2 regions of the Clostridium sp. LY3-2 genome follow, and region 2 is predicted to be linked to the other one. Evidence: a T-box and tRNA genes for the amino acid it is inferred to sense, from the RefSeq annotation. Region 2 holds a T-box; the other holds one or more tRNA genes.
What was found. The T-box of region 2 lies ahead of asnS (asparagine--tRNA ligase). A T-box ahead of a tRNA ligase gene usually reads a tRNA of that ligase, here a tRNA-Asn.
Positions count from the first base shown of each region.

Region 1 (5,977 bases), on a different contig from region 2:
TAGAAGATAAAACGGAGGGATATCAATGTCAACTGAGGAAATGAATGTACAAGAGTTAGAAGCTCAGTATAGTGAACAAGAAGCTCTAAGAAGAGAAAAATTAGCTGAATTACAAGCAGCTGGAAAAGACCCATTTGACGTATACAAGGTAGAAACAACTCATGTATCACAAGAAGTCAAAGATAACTTTGAGGAGTTAGAAGGAAAGACTGTTAAATTAGCAGGTAGAATAATGTCTAAGAGAGGTCAAGGGAAAGTAGTTTTCTCTGACATACAAGACATTGCAGGTAGAATCCAATTATTCATAAAGATCGATGTAGTTGGAGAAGAGGCTCTTAAGGCATACAAAGCATATGATTTAGGAGACTGGGTTGCAGTTACAGGAGAAGTTTTCAAAACTAAGGTTGGAGAAATTTCTGTTAAGGTTTCAGATGTAGAACTAATCTGTAAATCATTAAAGCCACTACCAGAGAAATTCCACGGATTAAAGGATCCAGACTTAAGATACAGACAAAGAGAAGTAGATATAATCACTAATCCAGAAGTTAAAGAAACTTTCATTAAGAGATCTAAAATAGTTAGAGCTATAAGAGAGTACTTAGATGATAGAGGATTCTTAGAAGTAGATACTCCAACACTTGCAACTATTGCTGGTGGAGCTGCTGCTAGACCATTTATAACTCATCACAATACTTTTGATATAGATATGTATCTAAGAATTGCACCAGAGTTATACTTAAAAAGATTAATAGTAGCTGGATTTGATAAAGTATACGAAATGGGTAAAAACTTCAGAAATGAAGGAGTATCAGTTAGACATAACCCAGAGTTTACAGCAATAGAGTTATATGAAGCATATGCAGATTACAACGATATGATGGAAATAACAGAAAACATGGTAGCTTACGTTTGCGAAAAAGTTAACGGAACTACTAAAATCACTTACGAAGGAACTGAAATAGACTTTACTCCACCTTGGAGAAGAGTAACTATGGTAGATGCAGTTAAAGAGTATGCTGGAGTTGACTTTAATGAAATTAAAGACGACAAAGAGGCACAAGCTATAGCTAAAGAAAGAGGATTAGAATTCCCTAAACCTTTAGATAAGGTAACTAAAGGGGAAGTTCTTAACATGCTATTTGAAGAGTATGGTGAGTCAAAATTAATCCAACCTACTTTCTTAATAGACTACCCAGTAGAAATTTCACCTCTTACTAAAAAGAAAAGAGGAAACGAAATGTTTACTGAAAGATTTGAAGGATTCGTATACGGAAGAGAGTTATGTAACGCTTACTCAGAGCTTAACGACCCAATCGTTCAAAGAGAAAGATTTGCACAACAAGAACAAGAAAGAGAATACGGAGACGATGAAGCTTACATGCTAGATGAAGAATTCATGAGCGCTCTAGAAACAGGAATGCCTCCAACAGGTGGTCTTGGAATAGGAATAGATAGATTAATAATGTTCTTAACTGATTCATCATCAATTAGAGACGTTATCTTATTCCCAACTATGAAACCAATAAACAAATAGTTTATATATAAATAGACATTATGATAGGATAGCCTATCATAATGTCTATTTTTTATTTTTGAAGGAAGTTATAAAATATTCTAAAAGTGAACCGCCTACTGCTACAAAAGGTAAGAGCAGTACATATGCTATATAGTTAGAATCTAAATAAGATTCACTAAAAAATATAAGTAAGATTCCAAAGAGGATAGGAAATAAAACGATAAATAAGTTTCTTTTTAAAATTTTATTAAATGGCATAACAGAACCTCCTAATAGTTCATTATTATATAATACTATTAATGGTAAAAATTAGAATAAAAACTAAAAATAAATACCAAAATTTCAAAAAACACTTGCAAATTCTACAAAACTTGATATAATAATCAATGTGATAAACGTTCCGCGATAGCTCAATGGTGGAGCACTCGGCTGTTAACCGATAGGTTGGAGGTTCAAGTCCTCTTCGCGGAGCCAATTTTATTTTAAAAGGAAGTTTATCATATGTCGCTTTGTGTTAGTAAAGATACTGCACTTAATAATAATCCGCGATAGCTCAATGGTGGAGCACTCGGCTGTTAACCGATAGGTTGGAGGTTCGAGTCCTCTTCGCGGAGCCAAAGAAACAGTGATTTAATCACTGTTTTTTTTTCGCCTAAAAAATATAAGGTTTATATAAAAAACATTTTAGGTAAAGATTTAGATTAAAGATACGGTATAAGATTTAGCTAGTTTAAATAAAAACTTATGTTAATTTAAAGTATTTAAAAAAAATACTTGCATTTTAAATGAAAACTGATATAATATTCAATGTAATGAATGTTCCGCGATAGCTCAATGGTGGAGCACTCGGCTGTTAACCGATAGGTTGGAGGTTCAAGTCCTCTTCGCGGAGCCAATTTTATTTTAAAATCATTCATTACAAAGTCGGTTGTGTTAATAACACAAATTTTAATAATCCGCGATAGCTCAATGGTGGAGCACTCGGCTGTTAACCGATAGGTTGGAGGTTCGAGTCCTCTTCGCGGAGCCAAAGAAAGCAGTGAATTTATCACTGCTTTTTTTATTTATTCTTCACCTTCATCATGTTCTACTAAATCTATAATTATAGAAGCTGCTAAAATAAGTGCATGATCATCAAACTCAAATACTTCTACTACGTATTTATCAGTTTCTGAAATAAGCTTTTTAGAAACTGTAGCTATTTTCTCATCATCTTCATCAAAAAACTCGAATTCATGATCTATAAAATCTCCCTTTATTTCAATTTCACCGTAAGGTGTATCTAAAATAAAATTTTCTTTTAAAGGAGTAAGGAGCTTTTTATGAACTTCTGCATAATCTTCTCCATTTTTCTCAATAATAAAAGAATCAGTAAAGCTTAAGAGTTTCTTTTTTAATTTAAATAATTTATTTCCGTTATGATCCTTAAAATATAATTTTTCTGAAGAGGCGCGGATTTTGCCGTCAATTTCATATCTTAAATTACCTTCTGTATCTTTTACTTTATAGTCATTTGAAATGGCTACAAGATTTTCACTTAAAATGTATTTCATATAATTCCATCCCTTCTTTAAAAATAGTATACAAATAAATTATAATACATATTTATAGATAAATTCTTGACATATAGAAACCATTTGGTAAAATTAATAATATAATTTAAATATGTACGTCGAAAAAGAAGAGTAAATTCAAAATATTTCTTTTAGAGAGATGATGGAAGGTGAAAATCATTAGAAATTTGGATTGAAGGGAGCTTTGGAGTACAGTTACTTAGAAAGTTGGGCTTTAGCCAAGAAGGGTGGAACCGCGGAAAATAAATTTCGTCCCTTTATTGTGCTTTAAGGCTTTTTTTATTACAAAAAATTAATTTGGAGGGATAAATTATGGCAGTAGAAAAGACTATGGAAAAAATCGTAGCGTTATGTAAAAACAGAGGATTTATATTCCCTGGCTCAGACATATACGGTGGACTTGCAAACTCATGGGATTACGGTCAATTAGGAGTAGAGTTTAAGAACAACGTTAAAAAGGCTTGGTGGCAAAAGTTCATCCAAGAAAGTCCTTATAACGTAGGAGTTGACTGCGCTATATTAATGAACAAAAGTGTTTGGGAAGCTTCAGGTCACTTAGGAGGATTCTCAGATCCTTTAATGGACTGTAAAGAATGTAAAACTAGATACAGAGCAGATAAATTAGTTGAAGATCATATGACAGAATCAGGAGTAGAAGTTGCTTCAGCTGATGGTATGTCAAATGAAGAGTTAAAAACTTATATAGAAGAAAATAATATAGTTTGTCCAAACTGTGGAAAAATGAATTACACAGATATAAGACAATTTAACCTTATGTTTAAAACATTCCAAGGTGTAACAGAAGATGCTAAAAATGAAATATACTTAAGACCAGAAACAGCACAAGGTATTTTCGTAAACTTCAAACAAGTTCAAAGAAGTTCAAGAAAGAAAGTACCATTTGGAATAGGTCAAATAGGTAAATCATTCAGAAACGAAATAACACCAGGAAACTTTACATTTAGAACTAGAGAGTTTGAGCAAATGGAACTTGAATTCTTCTGCAAACCAGGAACTGACTTAGAATGGTTTGGATACTGGAGAGATTATTGTTGGAACTTCCTATTAAACTTAGGAATGGATGCAAAATCATTAAGAATGAGAGACCACGGAGAAGAAGAATTATCATTCTACTCAAATGCTACATCAGATATAGAATTCTTATTCCCATTCGGATGGGGAGAACTTTGGGGAATAGCAGATAGAACTGACTACGACTTAAAGAAACACCAAGAGCATTCAGGTCAAGATATGAGTTATCTAGACCCTCAAACTAATGAAAAATACGTTCCATACGTAATAGAACCATCACTTGGAGCTGATAGGGTTGCACTTGCATTCTTAGTAAATGCATACGAAGAAGAAGATTTATCTACAGAAACTAAACAAGATTCAAGAGTAGTTATGAGACTACACCCAGCGCTTGCACCTTACAAAGCTGCAATACTACCATTATCTAAAAAACTTTCAGAAAAAGCTGAAGAAGTATATTCTTTATTAGCTAAAAAATTCAACGTTGAATACGATGAAGCTGGAAGCATAGGAAAGAGATACAGAAGACAAGACGAAATAGGAACACCATTCTGTATAACAATTGATTTTGAAACTGTGGAAGATGGAGCAGTAACTGTAAGAGATAGAGATTCTATGGAACAAGAAAGAATTAAAATAGAAGATTTAGAAGCTTACATCCAAAAAAGCTTAGAATTTTAAAAAATAGCCTGCCTTATTAACCTAAGGTAGGCTTTTCGCATATAAAAAAATAAAAATGTTTTTATATTGATAGATATGCTTATATTATGGTGAAAAACTTAAATGTGGGTGTTATAATTATTAGGAAATGGGACAAAATTTAAGGTGGTCAAAAAAGTTAAGCTGAAGGCACTATAATTGGAGGAGAAGTATGAAAAAGGATTTTAATGAGTTCAAGAAATTTATAAAAGACAAAAAAGTAGGGGTTGTAGGTATTGGAGTAAGTAATATTCCATTAATTAATTTCTTATTAGAACTTGGTGCAAAAGTTACAGCTTTCGATATGAAAAATGAAGAGGATTTAGGAGATGTAGCGATAGATTTCAAAAACAAAGGAGTTAAGTTATCATTAGGTGAAAACTACTTAGATAATTTAACAGGCTTTGATGTTGTATTTAAAACACCATCTATGAGAATAGATAGCGAAGCTTTAGTTAGAGTTTCAAAAGAAGGTGCTTATATAACATCAGAGATGGAAGAGTTCGTTAGATATTGCAAAGGAAAAATATTTGGAGTTACAGGTAGTGACGGTAAAACAACGACTACTACTATAATCTCTAAGTTATTAATAGAAGAAGGATATAAAACTTGGGTTGGTGGTAACATAGGAACACCTCTATTTTCTAGAATAGAAGAAATAGAAGAAAAAGATATGGTAGTACTTGAATTATCAAGTTTCCAACTTATGACTATGGATTTACCTATGGAAGTTGCAGTTTGCACAAACCTAGCACCAAACCATTTAGATATGCATAAAGATATGCAAGAATATATAGACGCTAAGAAAAATGTATTTAAATACGCTGATGAAAGCGGAATTTTAGTTATTAATAGAGAAAATGAAATAACGTATGGATTCAGAAATGAATTTAAAGGTGAGATAAGAGAATTTAGTTCAAATAGAGAAATAAAAGATGGTGCTTATTATAAAGATGGAGTTCTTTACTTAGATGGAAAAGAAGTATGCAAAAAAGAAGATATAGTTATAAAAGGTATGCATAACGTAGAAAACTATCTAGCAGCCTTTGCAGCAGTTAAAGACGACGTATCTATAAAATCAATGAAAAGGGTTTGTGAGACATTTACAGGTGTTGAACATAGATGTGAGTTTGTAAGAGAGATAGATGGAGTTAAA
Region 1 covers NZ_JAMDLQ010000027.1:11,206-17,182, forward strand. The annotation lists gene greA (transcription elongation factor GreA) at 1-10, shown strand, start outside; gene lysS (lysine--tRNA ligase) at 26-1,534, shown strand; gene M4I33_RS09225 (hypothetical protein) at 1,580-1,774, opposite strand; tRNA gene M4I33_RS09230 (tRNA-Asn) at 1,916-1,990, shown strand; tRNA gene M4I33_RS09235 (tRNA-Asn) at 2,059-2,133, shown strand; tRNA gene M4I33_RS09240 (tRNA-Asn) at 2,337-2,411, shown strand; tRNA gene M4I33_RS09245 (tRNA-Asn) at 2,472-2,546, shown strand; gene M4I33_RS09250 (LURP-one-related/scramblase family protein) at 2,581-3,069, opposite strand; T-box leader at 3,180-3,350, shown strand; gene M4I33_RS09255 (glycine--tRNA ligase) at 3,403-4,803, shown strand; gene murD (UDP-N-acetylmuramoyl-L-alanine--D-glutamate ligase) at 4,994-5,977, shown strand, end outside.
Region 1: it has a tRNA-Asn gene. The T-box ahead of asnS (asparagine--tRNA ligase) is inferred to sense a tRNA for this amino acid. The anticodon was not compared.

Region 2 (5,977 bases):
ACTGATAAACCTGTAACTTATAAAGGAAAAGGTGGTACTGGAGTTCCAGTTAACACTATTTATGAATTAGCAAAAGGAAGAGCTAATAAATAGAATTAAAAAAGATGCTTCGCAAATATATTTTGCGAAGCATCTTTTTATTTTAAGATATTCCTTTAGCTCTTCTTTCTTTTGCAGCGATTCTAGGTAAGATTAATCCTAATCCAACTAAAACGAAAGGAGTTATTATATTTAATACTAATTGGAATGTGTTTTCTGAATACATTCCACCTATACATGCAAATGCAGTGAATCCAAAGCACCATGCACCTAGGATAATACCAAAAGCTTTGCTTTTAGTGAATCTATATTCAGCGTGGAATTTATCTCCAGCTCTTTTTAATGCTATATAAGCTACGAATACCCAAAGATATCTAAGTGGCATACAAACAGCATTAAGCTTTATTAACCATTTTACAATAGCATCAACATCACCTATACCAAAAGCAGGTATTATTATTAAAATAGCAACGATTACACCTATTAATTTATTACCATTAATAAAAGAACCATGTTCATTTTGAACAAGTAATTTTTCTGGTATATATTCACTATCTGCACTATCTAAAAGTATACGTAGTGGTGCATCTATTGAAAGGATAAGAGTTGATACTTGTCCTATAACATTTGTTATAGCGTAGATAACAACGAAAGTATTCCCTATTCCATAGTATTCACCAAGTCTTTGGAATGCGTAGTAAGCACCATTTGTTAATAAGTCTTTTGGAACATTATTTGAATCAAACATCATTCCTAAAGAAATAGTTCCAAGTATAGCACAAACAGCAACCATTATAGCAAGTGCTATCATACCTTTTGGGAAACCTTTAGAAGGATCCTTCATCTTATTTACATAAGGTGAAATCTTTTCACAACCACCAACAGCAAATACTAATATAGATAAACTAGTAAAGTATTTAACGTCGAAAGTAGGCATGAATGTATCAAATGACCAATCTATTTTTAGAAGAGGTGCATTTGTTATAGCTGGTGCTGCAATCATTAATAATATGAAAAGAATTGACATTATAAACATTGATGTACCGGCTATAGTTGTTATGTTCTTTAATGCTTTAATTCCTTTTGATGCAAACCAAAGTCCAAATAAGAATATTACTAAGCAAAGAGCTTGTAATAATAAAGGGCTAAGATTACTTATTGAACCATCTTGGAATATTGCCCAAGAAGCTGCAATAACTGCACCTTGAGGTTTTTGTGATATGTAAGGTAAGTGTACAACAAAGTAAGTCCAACCAGCATAATAAGCAAGTTTAGGTCCTATAGTTTCGTTAATCCAAGAACTAACCCCACCACCTAAATCTTTAAATGCAGAACCAAGTTCCCCAACCATTAAAGCGTAAGGAACGAAATATACTGCGAAAATTAGTATCCATGATACAATCGCTTTAAGTCCTCCGAATTCAGAGAATCCGTTAACAACGTTTCCAAATCCCCAAACAGCAGAGAAGGCCATAAGTGCAAGACTATACCACATGATTTTTTTAGTATCGTTTTTTGCGTTCATAAAGAACCCCCCATAACTATATTCATTTTTAAAATAACAAGATAATAAATCTTAATATGTTAACTAAATGTAAACATTTAAATAACGTGTGATTGGTTTTGTTAAAGATTTAATTATCGTATCATAACATATAGTAATACAAGATGTACACTATAGTCAATATGTTCCATAATAATTAAAATTATTACAAATTAAGATTAGAATGGAATAAAAAAGTTGAAAATAAAAGCCACTGAATTCAGTGGCTTTTTTATTAGAAGTCTGATTGACCTGTAGTTCTTGGGAATGGGATTACGTCTCTGATATTTGACATACCAGTTATATACATTATTAATCTTTCAAATCCTAATCCGTATCCTGAGTGCTTAGTTTCTCCGTATTTTCTAAGCTCTAAATACCACCAGTAATCTTCTTCGTTTAAGTTAAGTTCAGACATTCTTGCTTTTAAAACATCAAGTCTTTCTTCCCTTTGGCTTCCACCTATTATTTCGCCGATACCAGGAACTAAAAGGTCCATAGCAGCAACTGTTTTGTTGTCTTCGTTCATTCTCATGTAGAATGCTTTTATATCTTTTGGATAATCAGTTACAAATACTGGACACTTGAAGTGCTCTTCAGTTAAGTATCTTTCGTGTTCAGTTTGTAAGTCGATTCCCCACTCAACAGGGTAGTCGAATTTCTTATCACAAGATTTAAGTATTTCTACAGCATCAGTGTAAGTAACTCTCGCAAAGTTTGAGTTTACTACGTGATTTAATCTTTCTACTAAACCTTTATCTATAAATTGGTTGAAGAATTGAATTTCTTCAGGGCATTCATTCATAACATATTTAATAACATATGTTAGCATTTTTTCAGCAAGTTCCATGTTATCATTTAAATCTGCAAATGATATTTCAGGTTCAACCATCCAGAATTCAGCAGCATGTCTTGCTGTGTTTGAATTTTCAGCTCTAAATGTTGGTCCGAAAGTATAGATGTTTCTAAATGCTAAAGCAAAAGTTTCACCGTTTAATTGTCCTGAAACTGTAAGGTTAGTTTCTTTTCCGAAGAAATCTTCTTTGAAATCTATAGTTCCTTCTTTAGTAGTAGGTACGTTTTGTAAATCAAACGTAGTTACTTTAAACATTTCTCCTGCACCTTCACAGTCACTACCAGTTAAGATTGGAGTGTGAGTGTATACGAAGTTTTGCTCTTGGAAGAATTTGTGTATAGCATAAGCTGCAACTGATCTAACTCTAAATACTGCTGAGAAAGCATTACTTCTAGGTCTTAAGTGAGCTATGCTTCTTAAATACTCGAAAGTGTGTCTTTTCTTTTGAAGTGGGTAGTCTGAATCTGACATACCTTCTATTACTATTTCTTTAGCTTGAATCTCAAACGGTTGTTTAGCGTTTGGAGTTTCTACTAAAGTACCTATTATTTTTAAAGATGAGCATATAGGTAACTTTGAAACGTCTTTAAAGTTATCTAATTCGCTTCCAAATACTACTTGGATATTTTTAAAGAAAGAACCATCATTGATTTCTACAAAACCAAAAGCATTTGAAGCTCTTAAAGTTCTTATCCATCCAGTTATAGTTACGTCTTTGTTTAAATATTCAGCTGTGTTTCTGTAAAGAGATCTAACTAATACGTTATCTTTGTTCATTAATATTACCTCCTAGTAATTGTTTTTTTCTTAATTTTAGACAATAAAAAAATCCTATCGTTTCCCTAAACTATAAGGGACGAAAGGATATATCCGCGGTACCACCCAAATTGCTGATAAACAGCCGGCTTTAACAGGCACAAAACTTATGCCATCCAATATTAACGGTTTGGATCCGTCTAAGTCTACTTGCTTTAAAAGCTTTCGGTTAGAAACTCAGAGATGTTCTTCAATCAAAGGCTTCGTATGAGGCTCGCACCATCCCTCACTCGCTAAGAACTACGTCCTAAGTCTACTCTTCTCGTCAAAGTTTTTTTAATTTGAATACATTAAATTGATTTTACAATACTTTTCTATCAAATGCAATATAGTAAGCATATATTAATTTTATATACTAATATTTCTTTGGGGGATAAAATGTTACTAGAAAAACTTCTAATTAAAAAAAATAATCAAATAAATAAACTTAAAAAAATGTTATTAGAAAGGTCTAAAAATAAAGAAGAGATAGTAGAGGAAATAAAAAATATAATGGAAGATATAGAAATTATATTAGAAGAATATAATTTATTAGATTATATGAGAAAAGAATTTACAATAGAGGAGCTTTCAAAATACGATGGACTTGGAAATAACTTAGCTTACATAGCTATAGAAGGAACAGTTTATGATGTTACTGGTGTTACTGGATTTAAAGAGGGAGTATATTGCAATATAAAACCTGGAAAAGATGTTACTAATGAATACAAAGCATGTAACAATAAAGATAAAGTAAAACTTAAAAGTTCTAGGATTGTTGGCATATTGATAGAATAAAAAATTCTGAGATGATAAAAATCATCTCAGAATTTTTTTATTCAGTTCCAGTTTCAAATGAAGATATAAGTCTCTCAGGGAAGTTTAACATCTTCATATCTTTAATTATTCTTTTTACTTCATATTCAACTTCGTGAATTTTAACAGAAGTTCCACTATCTTTGTCTATATTTAATATAGCGTAAGTAGGGTTTGGTCTTCCGATTTTTGGTTTACCAACGCTTCCATCGTTTATAAATAATTTGTTATCAAATTGTTTAGCACAAGGAAGGTGAGTGTGTGCAGAAACTAAAATATCATAATTAAGTTCTTTCATAATAGTTTCAGTTTCCTCAGAGTCTTTTAGCATATATTCATTTATTTTATTTGGGCTACCGTGTACAAATAAAATATTGTTACCATCAAAATTAAGATTAAGTGAAGTAGGTAAATTATCAAGATAATGCCTGTTTTCAGCTCTTAATTCTTCTACAGTCCAAGGTAATGTAAATGAATTAATAGTATTTTCTCTTATAAAATTAAATTCATTTTCACAAACAGCTGCATCATAATTTCCTTTAATGCAAAGAATTTTTCTTCTTCTTATCATAGCAACTACTTCGTTTGGATGAGGACCGTACCCAACTAGGTCTCCAAGACATACGATTGTATCTACTTTATTGTCTTCTATATCTTCTAATACTCTCATTAGTGCATATAGATTTCCGTGTATATCAGAAATAACTGCGATTTTCATTGTTAAGACCTCCATAATTCAATATAACTATATTATACAACAATAGAAGAGAGATATAAAAGTTATTAAATAGTGTATAATAGAAGATAAATATACATAAACGGAGGGATAAAGAATGAAGGTAAACAGAATTTTTAATGTGATTGAAGAGATGCAAAGACAAGGCTTAAAGCAAATGGTAGTTTCAGCACCTCCATCATTATTTTATTTAACAGGAAAATGGTTTAGTCCAGGGGAGAGAATGATAGCGCTTCTTATTAAATCTAATGGAGAGCATAAACTAATTATAAATAAACTTTTCCCTATAAACGAAGATTTAGGAGTAGATTTAGCTTGGTATACTGATACAGAAGATCCAATAAAACTACTTTCAAGTTTTGTAGATAAAAACGAAGTTTTAGGAATAGATAAAACTATGCCAGCACAATTCTTAATAAGATTAATGGATATAAATAGTGCTAGTGGATACGTAAATTCATCTACAATAATAGATGATTTAAGAAGAGTTAAAGATGAAGAAGAAATAAAGCTTATGAAAGAAGCTTCAAGATTAAATGATAAAACTATGGTAGAACTTTTAGAAAGACTTGAAGAAGGAAAAACTGAAAGATATTATGCAGACCTTTTAAAAGAGCTATACGCTAAAAATGGAATGAACAAATTTTCATTTAGTCCTATAGTTGCATTTTGCCCAAACGGTGCAGATCCTCATCACGGAACTGATGATACAGTTCTTAAAAAAGGAGATAGCATAGTAATCGATATGGGAGGAGTGTATAAGGATTACTGCTCAGATATGACAAGAACAGTATTCTTTAAAGAAGAACCATCAAAAGAACATGCTAAGGTTTATAACATAGTAAAAGAAGCTAACGAAAGAGCTATAGCTATGATAAAACCAGGAGTTAAATTTAGCGATATAGATAATGCAGCTAGAAGCTACATAGAAAAAGAAGGATATGGAGAGTACTTTACGCATAGAACGGGTCACTGCATAGGAATAGAGTGTCACGACGCTGGAGATGTTAGTGCTATAAACCATAACGAAGTTAAAGAAGGAATGATTTTCTCAATAGAGCCTGGTATTTACTTAAAAGATGATATCGGAGTTAGAATAGAAGATTTAGTTTTAGTAACTAAAAACGGCTGTGAAAAGTTAAATCAAGTAACTAAAGAACTTACAGTAATTAAATAATGAAAAAAGATACCT
Region 2 covers NZ_JAMDLQ010000026.1:21,173-27,149, forward strand. The annotation lists partial or broken gene M4I33_RS09015 (leucyl aminopeptidase) at 1-93, shown strand, start outside; gene M4I33_RS09020 (amino acid permease) at 143-1,564, opposite strand; gene asnS (asparagine--tRNA ligase) at 1,818-3,215, opposite strand; T-box leader at 3,288-3,532, opposite strand; gene M4I33_RS09030 (cytochrome b5 domain-containing protein) at 3,633-4,031, shown strand; gene M4I33_RS09035 (metallophosphoesterase) at 4,069-4,767, opposite strand; gene M4I33_RS09040 (Xaa-Pro peptidase family protein) at 4,883-5,962, shown strand.